DNA from 4 places in the Mesorhizobium sp. WSM4308 genome. Region 2 is predicted to be linked to each of the others. Evidence: riboswitches for the same ligand, from Rfam matches in the RefSeq annotation. Region 2 holds a riboswitch; each other region holds the start of a gene.
What was found. A riboswitch is a leader RNA that binds a small molecule or an ion and turns the genes downstream of it on or off. The one in region 2 is predicted to bind cobalamin.
Positions count from the first base shown of each region.

Region 1: it holds a riboswitch for cobalamin, as region 2 does, so the genes downstream of both, CK227_RS03325 (aromatic ring-hydroxylating dioxygenase subunit alpha) here and CK227_RS21060 (CbtB domain-containing protein) in region 2, are expected to answer to the same signal.
Region 3: it holds a riboswitch for cobalamin, as region 2 does, so the genes downstream of both, CK227_RS19975 (DUF1636 family protein) here and CK227_RS21060 (CbtB domain-containing protein) in region 2, are expected to answer to the same signal.
Region 4: it holds a riboswitch for cobalamin, as region 2 does, so the genes downstream of both, bluB (5,6-dimethylbenzimidazole synthase) here and CK227_RS21060 (CbtB domain-containing protein) in region 2, are expected to answer to the same signal.

Region 1 covers NZ_NSFW01000002.1:89,119-93,608, forward strand. Annotated here, with positions in the region: gene CK227_RS03320 (hybrid-cluster NAD(P)-dependent oxidoreductase) at 73-1,167, opposite strand; gene CK227_RS03325 (aromatic ring-hydroxylating dioxygenase subunit alpha) at 1,188-2,435, opposite strand; cobalamin riboswitch at 2,549-2,750, opposite strand; gene CK227_RS03330 (DUF680 domain-containing protein) at 3,245-3,442, shown strand; gene CK227_RS03335 (DUF680 domain-containing protein) at 3,515-3,718, shown strand; gene CK227_RS03340 (DUF680 domain-containing protein) at 3,786-4,037, shown strand; gene ugpC (sn-glycerol-3-phosphate ABC transporter ATP-binding protein UgpC) at 4,122-4,490, opposite strand, start outside.
Region 2 covers NZ_NSFW01000011.1:105,631-110,120, forward strand. Annotated here, with positions in the region: gene CK227_RS21050 (MFS transporter) at 1-624, shown strand, start outside; gene CK227_RS21055 (aromatic ring-hydroxylating dioxygenase subunit alpha) at 634-1,797, opposite strand; cobalamin riboswitch at 1,929-2,127, shown strand; gene CK227_RS21060 (CbtB domain-containing protein) at 2,160-2,339, shown strand; gene CK227_RS21065 (CbtA family protein) at 2,355-3,152, shown strand; gene cobU (bifunctional adenosylcobinamide kinase/adenosylcobinamide-phosphate guanylyltransferase) at 3,145-3,660, shown strand; gene cobO (cob(I)yrinic acid a,c-diamide adenosyltransferase) at 3,662-4,276, shown strand; gene cbiB (adenosylcobinamide-phosphate synthase CbiB) at 4,273-4,490, opposite strand, start outside.
Region 3 covers NZ_NSFW01000010.1:144,556-149,045, forward strand. Annotated here, with positions in the region: gene CK227_RS19965 (substrate-binding domain-containing protein) at 1-564, shown strand, start outside; gene CK227_RS19970 (class I SAM-dependent methyltransferase) at 738-1,385, shown strand; cobalamin riboswitch at 1,594-1,800, shown strand; gene CK227_RS19975 (DUF1636 family protein) at 1,891-2,289, shown strand; gene CK227_RS19980 (ABC transporter ATP-binding protein) at 2,286-3,074, shown strand; gene CK227_RS19985 (ABC transporter substrate-binding protein) at 3,122-4,069, shown strand; gene CK227_RS19990 (iron ABC transporter permease) at 4,069-4,490, shown strand, end outside.
Region 4 covers NZ_NSFW01000001.1:121,165-125,654, reverse strand. Annotated here, with positions in the region: gene CK227_RS00575 (hypothetical protein) at 87-1,070, shown strand; partial or broken gene bluB (5,6-dimethylbenzimidazole synthase) at 1,244-1,750, opposite strand; cobalamin riboswitch at 1,923-2,103, opposite strand; gene CK227_RS00565 (histone deacetylase family protein) at 2,224-3,150, shown strand; gene CK227_RS00560 (exodeoxyribonuclease VII small subunit) at 3,154-3,405, shown strand; gene CK227_RS00555 (DUF2277 domain-containing protein) at 3,505-3,771, shown strand; gene CK227_RS00550 (pirin family protein) at 3,811-4,490, shown strand, end outside.

The sequences.
Region 1 (4,490 bases), on a different contig from region 2:
CGAGGTCGCCAGGGTCTTGGAAACAGCCGCAACTGCTTGGCAAGGCTGCCGCGCCGGGGCCGCCCGACGCTGTCACGCCTCGATTTCGAGAGCCGAAAGCGGCTTCGAGCAGCAGGCGAGGATGAAGCCGTCATCTATCTCGTGATCGAGGATGCCGCCATTGTGGCTCATCTCGACGGCGCCGGAGACTTTCTTCACCTTGCAGGTTCCGCACAGGCCGAATTCGCAGGCCGCGGGGATCCGCACACCCGAGGAACGCGCCGTCTGCAGCACGGTCTGGCCGGCGATGCACTCGGCATCGACATCCGAAAGCGCGAAGCGGATCGGGGTTGCCTCGATAGGAACGGCAACGTCTTCCCCAGGCGATGCGAACGGCGCCGGGACTTCCTCAACCGCGGGGGCGGCAAAGCTCTCCTGATGGTATTTCGTCATGTCGAAGCCGGCGGCTTCAAGCATGCCGCGCACGGCGCGCATGAAAGGATCCGGACCGCAGCAGAAGATCTCGCGTTCGCGGAAATCGGGCGCCAGCAGCGGCAGCCGGATCGCGTCGATGCGGCCCATATGGCCATACCAGCCCTCGCGGCTCGACCGCTCCTCGATCATGAAGCCGAGCGACAGGCCCGGCATATGGCCGCCGAGCAGTTCGAGTTCCTTGCGGAAGATGATCTCTTCGGCGCGCCGCGCGCAGTTGACGAAGCCGACATCGGTCCATGGCGCGCAATCGTTCAGCCAACGCAGCATCGACATCATCGGCGTCACGCCGGAACCGGCCGAGATGAACAGATATTTGGCCGCCGGGTGGCTGTGCAGCGAAAAGTCGCCGCTCGGCCCATAGGCCTTGACGTGCGATCCGGGCACAAGGTGTTCGAACATCCAGCGTGTGCCGATGCTGCCGGCCTGCGCCTTCACCGTCACCGCGATCGAGAACGGCCGTGACGGCGACGACGACAGCGTATAGGTGCGCATCAGCGGTCCGTCCGACGTCGGCAGTTCCAGCGTCACGAACTGGCCCGGCTTGTAGCGGAACCAGGTCTGGTTGTCGGAGCGGAAGGTGAAGGTCTTGACGTCAGGCGCCTCGTCGCTGACGCCGATCACTTCCAGCACCTGCAGCCTGTCGTTCCAGGGCGCCATCTGATCGAGATGGCGATAGAGGCCAAGATCCGTCATCGCGTTCATCCCCAAACCTCTCAGGCGACACTGCGCAAAGCCGGCCGGCCGTCTTCGGCAAGCCGTGGGCCGATGAAGGACGCGTACCATTCGACAAACTGGATCACGCCGCCCTCGTGCAGCTCCGAATAGGGGCCGGGCTCATAGGCCGGCGACAGAATGCCGAAGGCGTTTTCCTCGACGATGCGGCGATCCTGGTCGTTGGTCTCGGTCCAGACATGGGTGAGTTCGGCAAGATCGTAGTCGACGCCCTCGACTGCGTCCTTGTGCACCAGCCATTTGGTCGTCACCGCGGTTTCCGTGGCGCTGATCGGCACCACGCGGAAGGTGACGGCATGGTCGCCGAGGATGTGGTTCCACGTCGTCGGATAGTGATAGAGCAGCAAGGAGCCGATGCGGTCGGCCGAGACGCTGTCGGACAGGTTCTTCTTCACCGCCCGCTTGCCCGTCATCGTGTAGCTGACCGCATCGCGCAGCAGCGGCGCGCGGGTGGCGCGGTATTGCCCGGCCGGATCGATGCGGAACTTGCTCGGCAGCCCGGCCGCCTCGCATTTGGCCCAGTGTGCCAGCATTTCCGGATCTCTGTCGGCGCCTTGCACGCCGGTCACCGTCGGGGCTTCCGGGAAGGTCTTGCACAGTTCCGGGTGATTGCCGGCGCAATGATAGCACTCGCGGTTGTTTTCCCAGACGAGCTTCCAGTTGCCCTTCTCGACGATCGTGCTCTCGAAGGCGATCTTTGCTTCGCTGAGCCGGTGCGGCTTGAGATAGGGTTCGATCATCGCCCGCATCGGCGCGAAGTCGGCGGGTTCCTTGGCCAGGCAGATGAAGATATAGCCGGCCACGCTTTCGCAGGCGACCGGCTTCAGGCCGAACTGGCTTTTGTCGAAGCCGTCTGCCATCTGGCGGGCAAACAGCAGCCTTCCGTCCAACTCATAGGTCCATTGGTGATAGGGGCAGACCAGCTTGGCGGCCATGCCCTTGTCGGTGTTGCAGACGCGGCTGCCGCGGTGGCGGCAGGAATTATGGAAGGCGTTGATCTTGCCCTGCTGATCGCGCACCAGCACGACAGGGTAGTCGCCGATCTGTACGGTGATGAAGCTGCCGGGCTTGGGCAGTTCGCAATCATGGCCGACGAACAGCCAGTCGCGATACCAGATCAGCTCCATGTCGAGCTTGAAGAAATCGGGATCGGTATAGAAGGGCTGCTCGAGCGAGAAGCCCTCTCTGCGGCCATTCAACAGCCTCAGCATATCGTTGCGCGCATCCATGTCCTGTCCTCATACTTCAAGGACTGAACTGGTGGTGATTGAGGAAGGATGAGACGCAGCTCGGCGAAAGCCGGGCACGCGCGATCCGCCTCTTGACCGCCCACCGCGATCAGTCGAGTTCAAAAATCTCGGGCTGGTTTCCGGGCTCTGGAGTGTCCTTGCGGACGGTCGCGACACCTTCCCAGGCTTTTGCCCAGTGGTCTCCCGTTGCGACTTGAACTCCACCACCGTTGCGGGGGCAGCGCCGGATTTTGACCGGCTTCCCAATTCTCCGCCCCGTCGTCACGAAGCGGCACCTGAGATGACATGATCTAATCACGACAGCGTTTGCGACATCGGCATGAAAGCGACATCGTATCCATGCGGCGCGACACGCATGCGCAACGATCAGGTCACGGGCAGCGGTCACGAAAATCGCCTCCGCCGATAGCTGTGCCGGCTGTCAAAATCGACCCGGAACTGGGGCAAAAGAGGTTAACGGTTTCGAAAAGTGACTATTAGCAGACTCTAAAATCGAACCGAACGGTTCGTTTCTGTTGACGGTGCGTGCAGGACGGTGTGAACGATGGACCTCCGATACAGTCTGTGACCTTGCGGCTGGCGTTTACTAAGTGGTTGATATCAACAAGAAAAATGCATGGCTCGGAAGCCCTGGCACAATTTCAAGTGGTGGATTCTTGGTCCACACGGAACAACTTCGTGATTGGAAACGGCGAACTGGCTTTCCCACATCGGGCCTGTCCGAACGACGCGATTTCAATCCCAAGACACGCCGCTAGACGGACGGAAAAAATACTGGAGTACCAAAAATGAAAAAGATTGTTCTCACTGCCGCCGCCCTTCTGGCTATTTCCGGCAGCGCCTTTGCTGGTAGCGACCACTATGGTTCGAATGCCGCCGCAGCCACGGCTGTCGACAGCTCGTACACCGCTTCGACCAACAAGTCGGAGCCGGCTGCTCAGACGCCTGCCCAGGGCGCCGATCGCAACCTCTTCGGCAACAACTAACAACAGATCCCGGCCGACAGCGGGCTTTTCGCCCGCCGCTCTGGCCGACCTTGAGAAATTCAGGAGACTAACATGAGCAAGATCATCCTTGCTGCCGCCGCCGTCCTGGCCATTTCCGGCAGCGCCTTCGCTGGCAGCGACAACTACGGTTCCAACGGTGCCAACCAGTCGGCCGCTGCGGCCGACCATTCCTACACGGCTTCGGTCGACAAGTCGGCTCCGGCCACCCAGCTGCCTGCTCAGCAGGGCGCTGACCGCAACCTCTTCGGCAAGTAATGCCGGTTTACGGGAATGGCGGCGATGCCGGCCATTCCCGTGAAATCCAGAAATTCAGGAGACTAACATGAACAAGATCATCCTTGCTGCCGCCGCCGTTCTGGCCATCTCCGGCAGCGCTTTCGCGGGCAGCGACAATTTTGGTTCCAATGGCGCCAACCAGCCCGCCGTGACTTCGCCCGCCGCAACTTCGATTGACAACTCGCGTACGGCTTCGATCCGCGAGAGCGGCTCGCCTGTCTACAAGCTGCTCAATTCGTCGGGCGACGCGCAGAAGTCCGCTCCTCAGGGCAGCGACCGCAACCTCTTCGGCCGTTAACAGCCGTAGCTGATTTCCAAAAAAGAGCGGCGGGCCTGGCCCGCCGCCCTTTTTTGTTGCCTTGACCCAGCAGGACCGGCGGCCTCAAGCCGCTTTTGCTTCCGGCTTTTGCAGCGCGAAGGAATGTCCGTCCGCATCGAAGATATGCAGGTCCTCGGCATTGGCGCTCAGCCGCAATGTCGAACCGCGCTTGACCTCGACATTGCCCGGCAGTTTGGTCACCAGCGGCAGGTCGGCGCGGCCGATATCGACATAGACCAGCTGGACCTCGCCGAGCTGCTCGACATAGTCGACCGTTCCCTCGAACAGATAGTCCGCGCCGCTGGCGATCATCAGGTCTTCCGGCCGCACGCCGAAACTGACCGCCGCGCCCTTGGCCGAGGCCGGCGTGGTGATCGGCACCGCCGCCTTGCGGCCGCCGACATGGCTGACGACGGTCGGGTTGCCGGTCTT
Region 2 (4,490 bases):
GGCGACAACCCATCGATCCGGCCCGGCAAGACACGGCCAGCCAATCCGCTCGCCAATATCGGCCGCTTCGTCGCGCAGCCCAGATTGAGGCTTGCCTGGCTGATCGCCTTCGGCCGCTCCTGCTTCTGGACGACGTTCTTCGTCTATGGGCCGCTGTTCATGGTGATCACCGGCGAGGGCAAGCTGGCCGGCGGCCTGCTGGTTTCGGGGGGCAACGCACTGCTCTTCATGGCGATCTTCTGGGGCAAGGCCGGAAAACGCTTTGGCGGCCGGCGCACCATGACATTCGCTTATTTCGCCATGTCGGCGATGCTTCTGGCGGCGGGTGTCGTCGGAGAGAGCGTGCCGCTGCTCACCGGCGTCTTCCTGCTGTGCGGCGCCTTCTTCACTATTGCGCTCGACGCACTGGGCTCGACCGCCTTCATGCGTTCGGTGCGCTCCTATGAACGGGCGCAGATGGCGGCGGTCTACCGCACCTATCTCGATTTTTCCGAACTGACGCCGCCGCTTGTCTATTCGGTAGTGCTCGCCTTCTTCGGGCTGGGCTCGGTGTTCGTCACGCTTGGTCTGCTCGCGGCGGTTTGCGGGTTCGTGACTTGGCGTTACCTGCCGAAGTCTCTGTGAGGATCATGGTCAAAGTGCCGCGTGGCGCTCGCGCACCCAGTTGTGGAAACGGTGCAGGTCATACTCCTCGGGCATGAGCACGCCGGCATGGTGGCGCATCGAGCGCAGGCCCCTCTGGTTGACCTCGCAGATGGCGGCGTCCTCTTCCAGCACCTGTGTGCCGAAGGCGACGATGTTGTCGATGTCGGTCGCGGCCAGCGCCTCGGGCGCGAACAGCCATTCGGCGATAAGCTCCGTCTGTTCGGGACCGAGCGGCACCAGGCGTACCGTCCTGACATAGTCGACATGGCCGACGATGAACATTGAGGGCAGGCTGGTGGCGTAGGTCTGGCCGGCGACGCGTTCGGCCGGCGTCAACCCGGAGAAGACCGGCCCGTGCGTCTTGCCGTCGCGCGACCAGGTCTCGGCGCCGGCACGCAGGCCTCCGGAAAACTCCGGCGCGTCATTGTCGGCGTGGCGCGTCCATTCGGGATCGTCGTGCCGGCTCATCAGACCTCGGCCATAGATTGGCACCAGGCGCGACAGGTCCTTGTGGATGCCCGGGCAGTGCAGGCACTCGTTGAAGTTCTCCCAAAAGATCTTCCAGTTGCAGTGCATCACCTTGCGCAGCACATGGCCCGATACCAGCGTTTCCAGCGGCCAGTTGCCGAGATTGCCGGAGGCAGGATCGAAGGATGCCTGCGCGGAGTCCGCCGCACCCTCCTGCAGATTGATGAACACGAAGCCGCGCCACACCGAGAGCGCGACGCGGTAGAGCGGATGGTCGGCCTTGTCGAAGCCGTCCGGCAACGATTTCGACGGCACGCGCACGAGGTCGCCGCGCAGCGAATAGGACCAGGCATGATAGGGGCAGGTGATCAGCCGCGCCTTCAGCCGGCCCTCGCTCTCCTGGCAAAGCTGCGAACCGCGATGCCGGCAGGTGTTGTGGAAGGCGCGCAGGGCGCCGGTGTCGTCGCGCAGCACGATGATGTCCTGCGTGCCGATGCGAAACCTGCGGAAGGCCAGCGGCTGGGCCAGATCGGCCTCGCGGCAGACGAGCAGCCAGTTTTTGTACCAGATGGCGTCGAGGTCGCGCTGGTAGCTCTCACCGTCCCAATAGGCCGACGAGGGCAGGGTCGGCTCGGCCTGGGTCAGGCCATTGTAAGGGGCGCGCTCACCGGCAATGGGCTGCATGGCTGGCTTCCTGTGAAGCGGCCAGCCGACACCCGGTCAGGAGAATTGTCAATTGTCGTGCCTGGAGACGGCATGGCGCAATCGCGCTGTTTGCCGGCGGAATTTGGTTTGCCGCGTGTCGCGATTTTCCCTATAGTCATGCAGTCGTCGGTTCCGTTTTGGAGCCAAGAGGGAATGCGGTGCGGGCGAAATTCTTGCCCAATGCCGTGGCTGCCCCCGCAACTGTGTGCGGTAGTCCTCTCCATATGCCACTGAAGATTCGTCTTCGGGAAGGTGGGGAAGGGCGCTGATCCGTGAGCCAGGAGACCTGCCGACGACGGCAAAACTGACAGGCCCTCGGGTGGAGGGTGAAAGGACAAGATATGAATACCGCTTCCGTCTCCCTCGGCGCCTCCGTCTCCTCGCAGTCGCGCTTCATGCAGCTGGCGCTTGCCGCGCTGCTCGGCACGTTCATCATCGGCTTTGTCGGCTTCTCGCATATCGATGCGGTCCACAATGCGGCTCACGACTATCGCCATTCGATGGGTTTTCCCTGCCACTGACGAAGGCCTGACATCATGAATTTGTTTCGCAACGTCGTGTTCATCGCGGCGATCGCAGGGCTCGTGGGGGGCATTGCGCTCGCCTGCATGCAAGCCTACGCGACCGACCCACTGATCCTGAAGGCGGAAGTCTATGAAAAGGCCGGCGGCGGCCATCACCACGACCACGCCGCTGTTACCACAAACGACAACGCCATGAGCTCGGCCGTTCCGGCTGACAATGCCATGAGCGGCGCGGCCCCGGCTCCTGCGGAAGCGGCCGCCCCGGTCGAGGACGAAGGCTGGGCTCCGGCCGACGGTTTCGAGCGCTTCGCCTTCAATGTCCTTGCCAACATCGTCAGCGGTATCGGTTTTGCGCTGATCCTGGTCGCTGTCTCCGAATTCATGGGCGGTATCGGCAACTGGCGGCAGGGTGTCTTCTGGGGCCTAGCTGGCTTCGCTATATTCACTTTGGCACCTGGGCTCGGCCTACCGCCGAAACTGCCGGCAATGCCTGACGCCGATCTCTTGCAGCGCCAAATCTGGTGGACTTTGACAGTGGTGGCGACTGCCGCCGGCCTTGGGCTCATCGCGTTCCGCAAGTCACTGCCTCTTGCCCTTCTTGGCATTGCTCTTATCGTGGCGCCGCATATCGTTGGCGCGCCGCAACCCGATAGCTTCGTGACGCCAATCCCCGAAGGCTTGCATCACCAGTTCATCGTGGCCTCAACGCTCACCCGTCTAGTGTTCTGGCTGGTGCTCGGCGCTGTCGTCGGCGTTGTGCGCGGACGCTTCACCGGCACCGCGACCAGCCTGCGCGACAGCTTTGCCTGATCGAAGCTCGCTGACCTTCATCATCGGCGGTGCCCGCTCCGGCAAGAGCGCGCACGCCGAAATCCTGGCGACGGCCTTGCCTTCGCCATGGATCTACATCGCCACGGCGCAGGCCTATGACGACGAGATGCGCGAGCGCATCGCGCTGCACCGCTCGCGGCGCGGCGCGGGCTGGACGACCATCGACGCGCCGCTCGACCTTTCCGGCGCCCTTGAGGCCTTGCCCGACAACCAGCCGGTGCTGGTCGATTGCCTGACGCTGTGGCTGACCAATCACATGCTGGCCGATCACGACGTCGGCGCCGAGTGCCGGCGGCTGGCGGATGTGCTGTCGCGGCCGCGCGGCCCATGGTTCGTGGTCTCCAACGAAGTCGGCCAAGGCATCGTGCCGGACAATGCCCTGGCGCGCCGTTTTCGCGATGACGCCGGCCGGCTCAACCAGCAGGTCGCGGCGATCGCCGATACGGTGCTGCTGATGGTGGCGGGGCTACCGCTGAAGGTGAAGTGACATGACCGACATCGACAATAAGGACGAAGAGCGCCATCGCGCCAAGATGGCCAAGCGCAAGGCGGTGCAGGATGCCGAGGTGGCGAGCAAGACGGTCGAAAAGGGCCTGCTGATCGTCAACACCGGTCCGGGCAAGGGCAAGACCACGGCTGCCTTCGGCCTGGCGCTGCGGATGCTTGGCTACGGCAAGCGCGTCGGCGTCGTGCAGTTCATCAAGGGCAAATGGCACACCGGCGAGAAGGATGCGTTTGCCGCTTTCGGCGACCGCGTCGTCTGGCACGCAATGGGCGAGGGCTTTACCTGGGAGACCCAGGATCTGAAGCGCGATATCGCTGCCGCCGAGGCTGCCTGGACCAAGGCGCTGGAGTTGATCGCCGATCCCTCGATCAGCCTTGTCGTGCTTGACGAACTCAACATCGCGCTGCGCTATGATTATCTCGATCTCGACAAGGTAGTTGCGGCGCTGAAGGCGCGCCGCGAGGGACTGCATGTCGTCGTCACCGGCCGCAACGCCAAGCCGGCGCTGGTCGAGGCGGCCGATCTGGTCACCGAGATGGGCGTGACCAAGCACCACTTTTCGGCAGGCGTGAAGGCGCAGCAGGGGATCGAGTTCTAGAACGCAACAACGGCGATGACCGAAACCACGGCGAACAACGCGATCAGCAAATAATCGGCGACGCGGTAGAGTTTCAGCGCCCGCCTGATGTCGCCGCTGTCGACGTCGCGGCGGCCCCCTTCGCCCATGAAGACGTCATCGACCACGATGCCGCCATAGCTGCGCGGCCCGGCAAGCGCCAGGCCAAGCGCGCCGGCCATGGCCGCTTCCGGCC
Region 3 (4,490 bases), on a different contig from region 2:
TACACCGCCTTCATCGGCGGCGACAATTACAAGATCGCGCTCGAGGCCGGCAAATACACCGCCAAGACCTTGCTGCCGGATGGCGGCGAGGCGGCGGTGCTGGAAGGCTTGCCGAGCTCGACGCCGGCGGTGGAGCGGCTGAACGGCTTCAAGGACGGCGTCAAGGGGAATGCCAAGATCCAGGTCGTCGCCGAGCAGGCCGCCGACTGGGTGCCGGACAAAGCCCAGACCGCCTTTGCCGCCATGCTGCAGGCGCATCCCGACATCAAGGTGCTCTATGCCTCCAACGACATGATGGCGGCCGGCGCGCTGCTTGCCGCCAAGGGAGCCGGCAAGGACGTCAAGATCATCGGCACCGACGGCCTGCCTGGACCGGCCGGCGGCATCGAGGCCGTCGCCAAGGGCGACTGGGCGGCAACCTTCACCTACCCGACGGGTGCGAAGGAAGCGATCGAGATGTCGAAGAAGATCCTGCTCGACTGCTCGACCTCGGTGGAGCCGACGGTAACGGTCGAGACGACGGCGATCACGGCGGAGAATGCCAAGCAGTTGATGGGGAAGTGAGGGGCGATTAGAGCTCGGCGCTGAGGTTGAGACAGCAAGGCCCCGCGCGGGGCTTTGCTTTTTTGCTATTGCTAGATCTGGTCGTGCTCGTGCCAGCTTCGGCCCGCCACCCCAGTCGCTTACTTTGCGTTTAGCCCCGTCATGTAAGGATCCGTAATCCCAAGGGGGCGCGAATGCTGGATAATTACGAGGCCGACCGGTTTGGCGTGATTCACCAGATCGACGTCACACCGATCAAATACGACAAGCAGCACATTTCCTATTACGAGGATCTGAGCGACCGGACCATCAAGCTCGGCTATCAGCGGCTTGGCTGGGTGCTGGGGATCACCGGTGAACTACCGCGGTCCGTGCTGGAGATTGGCTATGGCACCGGCACCTTTGTCGAGGCCGCCAAAATTACCGGGGTTGCCGACTGTGCCGGCTGCGACATCACCAGATTTCCGCTGCCCGAGGGCGTCCGCTTTGTCGATTGGGACGAGGCGCTCGCCGGCTCGTGGGATCTGGTCGCCATGTTCGACGTGCTCGAGCACATTCCGGATCTGGGTTTCCTCGCCCGCCTTCAGACCCGCCACTTGGCCATCGCCGTCCCTTACTGCCGCTGGCGTGAACTCGGCGCCGACGGCGAAGCGTGGTTCCGGGCGTGGCGCATGCGTCTGCCCAACGAGCACCTGCACCATTTCGACCGTGACTCGCTGGTGGCGCTCCTCGCGCATTACGGCTTCGAATGCGTGACGCTGAATTGCTTTGAAGACGGGATCAGACTGCGGCCGGGCGAAGCGGGTCCGAATATTCTGTCAGGCTTTTTCAGAAAGCTATAGGCCGGTTCCTCGGCGACCGCGGCCAGGTGTCATGCCTGCTGCCTGGTGACCGCTCGCGGCTGAATAACCGCAGCCGCGCCGAAGCCGCATTGCGCGACGACAGGGGTTGACATCGCCGCGAAACATCGCTTCAAACGTAATGTTATTACATATGGAGCATGTGGCGACGGCGTCGCAAAAAACTCATTGCGATGCGATCGACGGAAATCTACGGTGGGTGCCTGATGGTCCCCGCGCCGAAAGGCAAGGGGTGAAAAGGGAACACGGTGAGACCTCAAAAGGTCGAGGCCGTGGCTGCCCCCGCAACTGTAAGCGGTGAGCAAGATCCGACATGCCACTGGCCGGCAAGGCTGGGAAGGCTGGATTGCGCCGAGACCCGCGAGCCAGGAGACCTGCCATCAACTGAGTTGACCGGACGGGGTGTGCCGGGAGGAGGCGTGGACGTCGGTCTTGTCGGCCGGCTCGCCAACATCCTTCCGTCGCCAGTTTTGAAAGTGACGGAAAGTTGGACGGCGCCATCGATCATCGTATCATCGTGTGCACGCTTTGCCGCGACGTTCCGACCGGCATCAGGTCGGGCGAAAGCCTCTGCGTGGATTTGCGCTCCCGGCTCGCAGCCTGCCATGAACCCGCCGTGGCGCATGGCTTCACGGTCGAAGGCGTCGAATGCATGGCGGGCTGCGCGCGGCCGCTGACGGTGGCCTTCCAGGCGCCGGGCAAGGCCTCCTATCTCTTCGGCTCCATCGACGCCGAGGCCGACGCCGGCGATCTCCTGCGATTTGCCCGACTTTACGCCTCGCTCGCCGACGGCTGGTGCAATTCCGGACAACGTCCGCCGCGACTGGCCGGCAAGACACTGGCCCGCATTCCCGGGCCGGCCAAGTTTCCGGGCAACAGCCGATGACAATGCCACTCCTCGAAGCGCGCGACCTCAGCGCCATGGTCAATGGCCGGCATCTGGTCCACACCGTCAGCCTGTCGGTGGCCTCGGGCGATCGCCTTGCCATCATCGGCCCCAATGGCGCCGGCAAGACCACGCTGCTGCGCATGCTGTCGGGCATGCTCAGGCCAAGTGCGGGCGAGGTGAAGCTTGGCGGGCGCCGCCTGGACCGTATCGCGACCGCCGAGCGGGCCCTGCATATCGCCGTCGTCGGCCAGACCGACCAGCCGGACCCGCGGCTGGCGGTGATCGACTATGTCGAGCTCGGCCGCGTCCCGCATGCCGGCCTGAGACGCAGGAGCGAGGAGCGCGACATCGTCGTCGACGCGTTGCGCCGGACCGGCCTGTTGCCGCTGCTTGGCCGCACCATCGGCTCGCTGTCGGGCGGCGAACGCCAGCGCGCCCAACTGGCGCGCGCCATCGCGCAGCAACCGAAAGTGCTGTTCCTCGACGAGCCGACCAACCATCTCGATCCGCGCGCCCGCGGCGAGCTGCTCGAGCTCGTGGCCGGCTTCGGCATGACGGTGATCGCCGTGCTGCACGATCTGGCTCTGGTGGCGCCCTTCGCCACCAGGGTCGCGGTGATGAACGAGGCGCGGCTGCATGCGCTGGCGGCACCCCGCGAAGCGCTGACGCAAAAGCTGATCCGCGAGATTTTCGGCGTCGACGTGTTTCGCCTGCGCCATCCGACCGAAGACCGCGAACTCACGGTGTTCGATGTTCCGAACCGCGCCGCGCCGCCATCCTGATCGAGCCCATCCCTCATCCGACACTGTTCAGCCAAGGAGCAAAATCCGTGAAACGCCTCGCCCTGGCGCTCGTCTTCTTGCTGCTGGCCCCGGCAGCCTTCGCCTTCCCGGTCACCGTCGACAGCTGCGGCAAGCCGCTGACCTTCGACGCGCCGCCCAAGCGCGCCGTCATCCATGATCTCAACATGGCCGAAATGGCCTTCGCGCTGAAGCTGCAGCCGTCGATCGTCGGCCTGACCGGCATCACCGGATGGTACAAAGTCGGCCCCGAGTTCAAGGCCGAGCAGGGTTCCATCCCGGAACTGGCGCCCAAATACCCGACGCTCGAAAACCTCGTCGCCGTCGAGCCCGATTTCTTCTTCGCCGGCTGGTACTATGGCATGAAGCCGGGTGGCGACGTGACGCCCGACACGCTCGCCCCGCACGGCATCAAGACGCTGGTGCTGACCGAAAGCTGCGTCCATCTCGACAAGAACCGTCCGGCCGCCTCGATGGACCTGCTCTATGGCGATGTCGAAAAGCTGGGCAAGATCTTCGGCAAGGACGCGGACGCGGAGAAGCTTGTCTCCGGCTGGAAGGCGCAACTCGCGGAAATCATCGCCAAGGTTGGCGACCGCAAGGGGACGCGAGTATTCCTCTATGATTCCGGCGAGGACAAGCCGTTCACATCAGGCAAATTCGCCATTCCGAGCGCCATGATCGCGGCCGCGGGTGGGGACAACATCATGGCCGACATGGACACCAGCTGGGGCAACACGGACTGGGAAACCGTGGCGTCGCGCAATCCGCAGTTCCTCATCCTGCTCGATTACCAGGATGGCGGCGGCTACAAGAAACTGCTCGATTTCTTGAAGGCGCACCCGGCGATGAAGGAGACGGACGCGGTCAAGAACGAGCGCTTCGTGGCGCTGCGCTATGCCGAACTGACGCCCGGGCCGGCAAACATCGAGGCGATCGGCAAGATCGCCAGGGCGATGCATCCGGAAGCGTTCTGATGCTTGTTGCCCCTGGGCATAAATCCGGCGCGCTTTCGGGACACAAGGCATTCGCGCTAGCGATGGTGGCGGGCACGATGGCGATCGTCGCCCTCGTGCTGCTGTCGATCGCCTATGGTTCGACGCTGATCCCACTCACCGACGTCATCGCCTCGCTTGGCCAGGCCGTCGGATTGAACGAACACCAGGTGTCTGGCCCGGCCGGCAAGATCGTCGTCGATCTCAGGCTGCCGCGCACGATCCTGGCGGTCTGTGTCGGCGGCGGCCTCGGCATAACAGGCGCGTTGCTGCAGACGGTGACCCGCAACGATCTTGCCGATCCCTTCCTGTTCGGCCTGTCGTCGGGGGCGGCGGCCGGTGCCGTTTCCGTCATCACCGTCTTTGGTGACACTTTCGGCATCTGGACCTTGCCGGTCGCTGC
Region 4 (4,490 bases), on a different contig from region 2:
GTTGCGCACCGCTGTCCACCGCTCATGATTGACAATCCTCGGGGTGAGCGCATCCTTCCCAGCCATCTCTGAGGGGAGATTCGGGCATGTGGGATTTCGATATCGGCAGGTCGGTGTCCATCATGATGCGGACCTGGCCTTTCATTGTCTTTCGCATGATCGTCTATTTCGGCATCACGCTTGCCTATATCGTGGCGACCGGCACGGGAGCGTCGGTCGGCTATGGCGTCGGCCATATCTCCACGGATCCCGACGGGCCGATGTCCTTTGCCCTGTGGGGCGGCGTGGTCGGCTTCGGCGTGGTTTCGATCGCCGTCTATTGGATCCGCGAATATATCCTCTACGTCGTCAAGGCCGGCCATATCGCCGTGATGGTCCATCTGATCGACGGCCGGGATGTCCCCGACGGCCAGAACCAGATCGCCTATGCCAGGCAGGTCGTGACCGAGCGTTTCGCCGAGGCCAACATCCTTTTCGTCGTCGACCAGCTGGTCAAGGGCGCCATCCGCGCCATCACCGGCCTGCTCGGCGGCATCGCTGCTTTCCTGCCCATTCCGGGCCTGAGCGGTCTGGTCTCCTTCATCAACACGGTGATCCGCCTGTCGCTCACCTATGTCGACGAGATCATCCTCGGCTACAACATCCGCATCAACTCGTCCTCACCCTTCGAGACGGCGCGGCAAGGCGTCGTGCTCTACGCCCAGAACGGCAAGACCATGGTCAAGAACGCCGTCTGGCTGGCGGTCATCATGTGGGGCGTGTCTTTCGTCATCTTCCTGCTGATGCTGGCTCCGGCCAGCGCCGTTCTCTTCATCATGCCCGGACAACTCGCCGGCTGGGCCTTCGTGCTTGCCATCGTCTTTGCCTGGGCCTTCAAGGCGGCCTTCATCGAGCCCTTCGCCATCGCTTGCCTGATGCAGGTCTATTTCAAGACCATCGCCGGCCAGGTGCCCGATCCGGCCTGGGATATCAGGCTGGCCGAGGCGTCGTCGAAGTTCAGGGAGCTGAAGGACAAGGCGCTGGCCTCCTTTGGTGGCTCGCGCTGGGGCACGGCCGGCGCGACGAACTGATCGGCTGGGCAGGTCGTCGCCGGCGCGACATCGGAGGCGTTGAGGCGGGCCACGGTCGATTTCAGTGGCGCCTCGCCTTGCCCGCAAAAAGTCTCGCTCATGATCAGGTCGGGCAGCGGCAGCCGCCGGCCCCAGCCATGCGTTTCCAGGTCTGGTTTGGATGCGAACTCGGAAACACGGCCGACGCAGAGATAGGCGACGGGCGTCACATGCTCGGGAATGGCCAGCAGGCTCTTCAACGCTTGCGGCTCGATGATGCTGACCCAGCCGACGCCGACGCCTTCGGCACGCGCGGCCAGCCAGAAATTCTGCACCGCGCAGACCGTGCTGTAGAGATCCATTTCCGGATTGTGCCAGCGGCCCAGTGGCGAGCCTTGCGAGCGCCGACGGTCACAGGTGATGCAGATGTTGAGGGCGCTTTCGCAGATACCTTCGAGCTTCAGCTTGCGGTAGAGCGCCTGTCGTTCCTCCTCGATTTCAGGCAGTTCCTGTTCGCGCGCGGCCAGGAACAGGTCGCGCACCTCTGCCCGTCGCGCGGCGTCGCGGATGACGATGAAATTCCATGGCTGCATAAAGCCGACCGATGGCGCGTGATGGGCGGCAAGCAGAAGCCGCGCCAACACCTCGTCGTCGAGCGCGTCGGGCAGGAAATGGCTGCGCACGTCGCGCCGCGTGAACATGGCGCGATAGACCGCGTCGCGCGCCGTCTGGTCAAATCCGTCGCCCACAGGAGCGGTCATGTGTTCCGGCATCGCTCGTCCCCTTGCGATTGCAATAGTTCCACACCGTCAGAGCGCACTTTGTGCATCCAACTGGACGCAGTTTGCTCTGATGCCAGCCGCCTGACCATGCGGATGACGATGCCTGCCAGGCCGGTCTTCTGGCTCGGGATCAACCCGCGTCCGGTGCCTTCCCGTCATCGACAGTGGCAGTTACCGGCGCGGTCCCCCTCACAGCGTTGGGCACGCCACGGAATTCAACCGTGTTCCCGATTCTCCCGCTTGCGGCGAGCACCAGGCAGTGGCGCGACCTTACGCCGAAGCCTCGGCCGCGCCAATCCCCGCGGCGGCGCCAATGGACGCAGGCGCGATTTTCCCCAGCGATCGAGAGGCAATGCATGGCCATCGCGGCACCGGGGCACTAGATAGGGAGCATGACAACCCGTCTCTACACCCATCCGATCTTCCTCGAACACATCACGCCGCCCGGGCATCCCGAACGGCCGGACCGCTTGCGCGCCATCGAGCGCGTGCTCGACGACGAGGCTTTTGCCGCGCTCGATCGTGTCAAGGCGCCGGAGGGCGACGAGGCCACCATCCTCTACGCGCACCCCGCCGATTTCGTCGCCCGTGTGCGTGCCGCCATTCCCGAGGAGGGTATTGCCCGCATCGATGCCGACACCACCGCCAGCCCGAAGAGCTGGCAGGCGGTGATCGCCGCGATCGGCGCGGCCAACGCCGCCGTCGACGACGTCTTTGCAGGCCGCGCCGACAACGTCTTCGTCGCCGCAAGGCCGCCCGGCCACCATGCAGAGAAGACCACCGCGATGGGCTTCTGCTTCTTCAACACGGCGGCGATCGCCGCTCGCTATGCGCAGAAGAAGCATGGCGCCGAGCGTGTCGCCGTCGTCGACTGGGATGTGCATCACGGCAACGGCACGCAGGATATTTTCTGGGACGATCCCTCGGTTCTCTATTGCTCGACGCACCAGATGCCGCTTTATCCCGGCACTGGCGCGAAGACCGAGACCGGGGCCGGCAACATCGTCAACGCGCCCTTGGCGCCGCAGACCGGCAGCGAGGTGTTTCGCGATGCCTTCCTGTCGCGGGTGCTGCCGTCGCTCGACAATTTCGCGCCTGACCTGATCATCATCTCGGCCGGTTTCGACGCGCATCACCGCGATCCGCTGGCCGAGATCAACCTGACCGAGGACGATTTCGACTGGGCGACCGGCCAGCTGATGCAGCGCGCCGCGCGCCACAGCGGCAACCGGCTCGTCAGCCTGCTCGAGGGCGGCTACGATCTGCAAGGACTGGCATTTTCGGTCGCCGCCCATGTCGGGCGACTGATGAAAGGATGAATGATGGCTGGTGAAACCAACGAAGACATCAAGGCGATGAGCTTCGAGCAGGCGCTCGACGCGCTGGAGAAGATCGTCGATGATCTGGAGCGTGGCGACGTGCCGCTCGACCAGTCGATCAAGATCTACGAGCGCGGCGAGGCGCTGAAGGCGCATTGCGACCGGCTGCTGAAGGCCGCCGAGGACAAGGTCGAGAAGATCAGGCTGTCGCGCGACGGCAAGCCGGTCGGAACAGAACCGCTCGACGCGGACTGAGGCACGGAGCAGCCTTTCCGGTTTTTGGACACGATCATGGTTGAGAATTAAGCTCGTCCCGATTGAAACGGCTCCAGGACAAAAGGAGATACGGAAGCGATGTGCAGAAACATCAAGACCCTGTTCAATTTTGACCCGCCCGCAACCAATGACGAAGTGCGCGACGCAGCCCTTCAGTTCGTCCGCAAGCTGAGCGGAACGACACGACCGTCGAAACAGAACCAGCATGCGTTCGATCATGCGGTCGAAGCCATCGCGGCATCGGCGCGTGAACTCCTCGATTCGCTTGAAACCAACCAGCATCCGCGCAATCGCGAAGAGGTGGCGGCCAAACTGCGGGCAAAGGCGGCGATCCGCTTTGCCTGATGCCGCCAAGTGGCCCTCGACCGCTGACAAGGAGAGTCCATGAGCTTCTTTCCCGGGAAAGACCCTGAAGCCGGCGACGCCTTTGCCAGCGACCAGATCGAGTTGATGGTCATCCCGAACGCCAAGGACATTGGCGGCTTCGAGGTGCGTCGCGCGCTGCCGACCGCCAGGCGGCGGCTGGTCGGGCCGTTCATTTTCTTCGATCGCATGGGTCCGGCGATCCTGCGGGCAGGCCAGGCTCTCGATGTCCGTCCTCACCCGCATATCGGCCTGTCGACGGTGACGTATCTGTTCGACGGCAAGATCAGGCATCGGGATTCGCTGGGCACCGAAATGGTGATCCAGCCCGGCGACGTGAATTTGATGACCGCCGGCCGCGGCATCGTGCATTCCGAGCGCACGCCGGAGGAATTGCGCGGCGCGCCGATGTCGATCTCAGGCCTGCAGACATGGCTCGCCTTGCCCGATGGCAAGGAGGAGGTGGCCCCGGTGTTCGAGAACACCGCTGCCTTGCGGCTGCCCGAGATCGATGCCGAAGGCGTCCGCGGCCGCATCGTCATCGGCGATTTCCAGGGGCAGCGCTCCCCGGTTAGGGCCGATTCCGAGACACTTTACGCCGACCTTAGGCTGGCGCCGGGCGCCAGCATAAAGATTCCGGCCGACGCGGAAGAGCGCGCCATCTACACGCTGGAAGGTGAGGTCGCGATTTCGGGCGACGT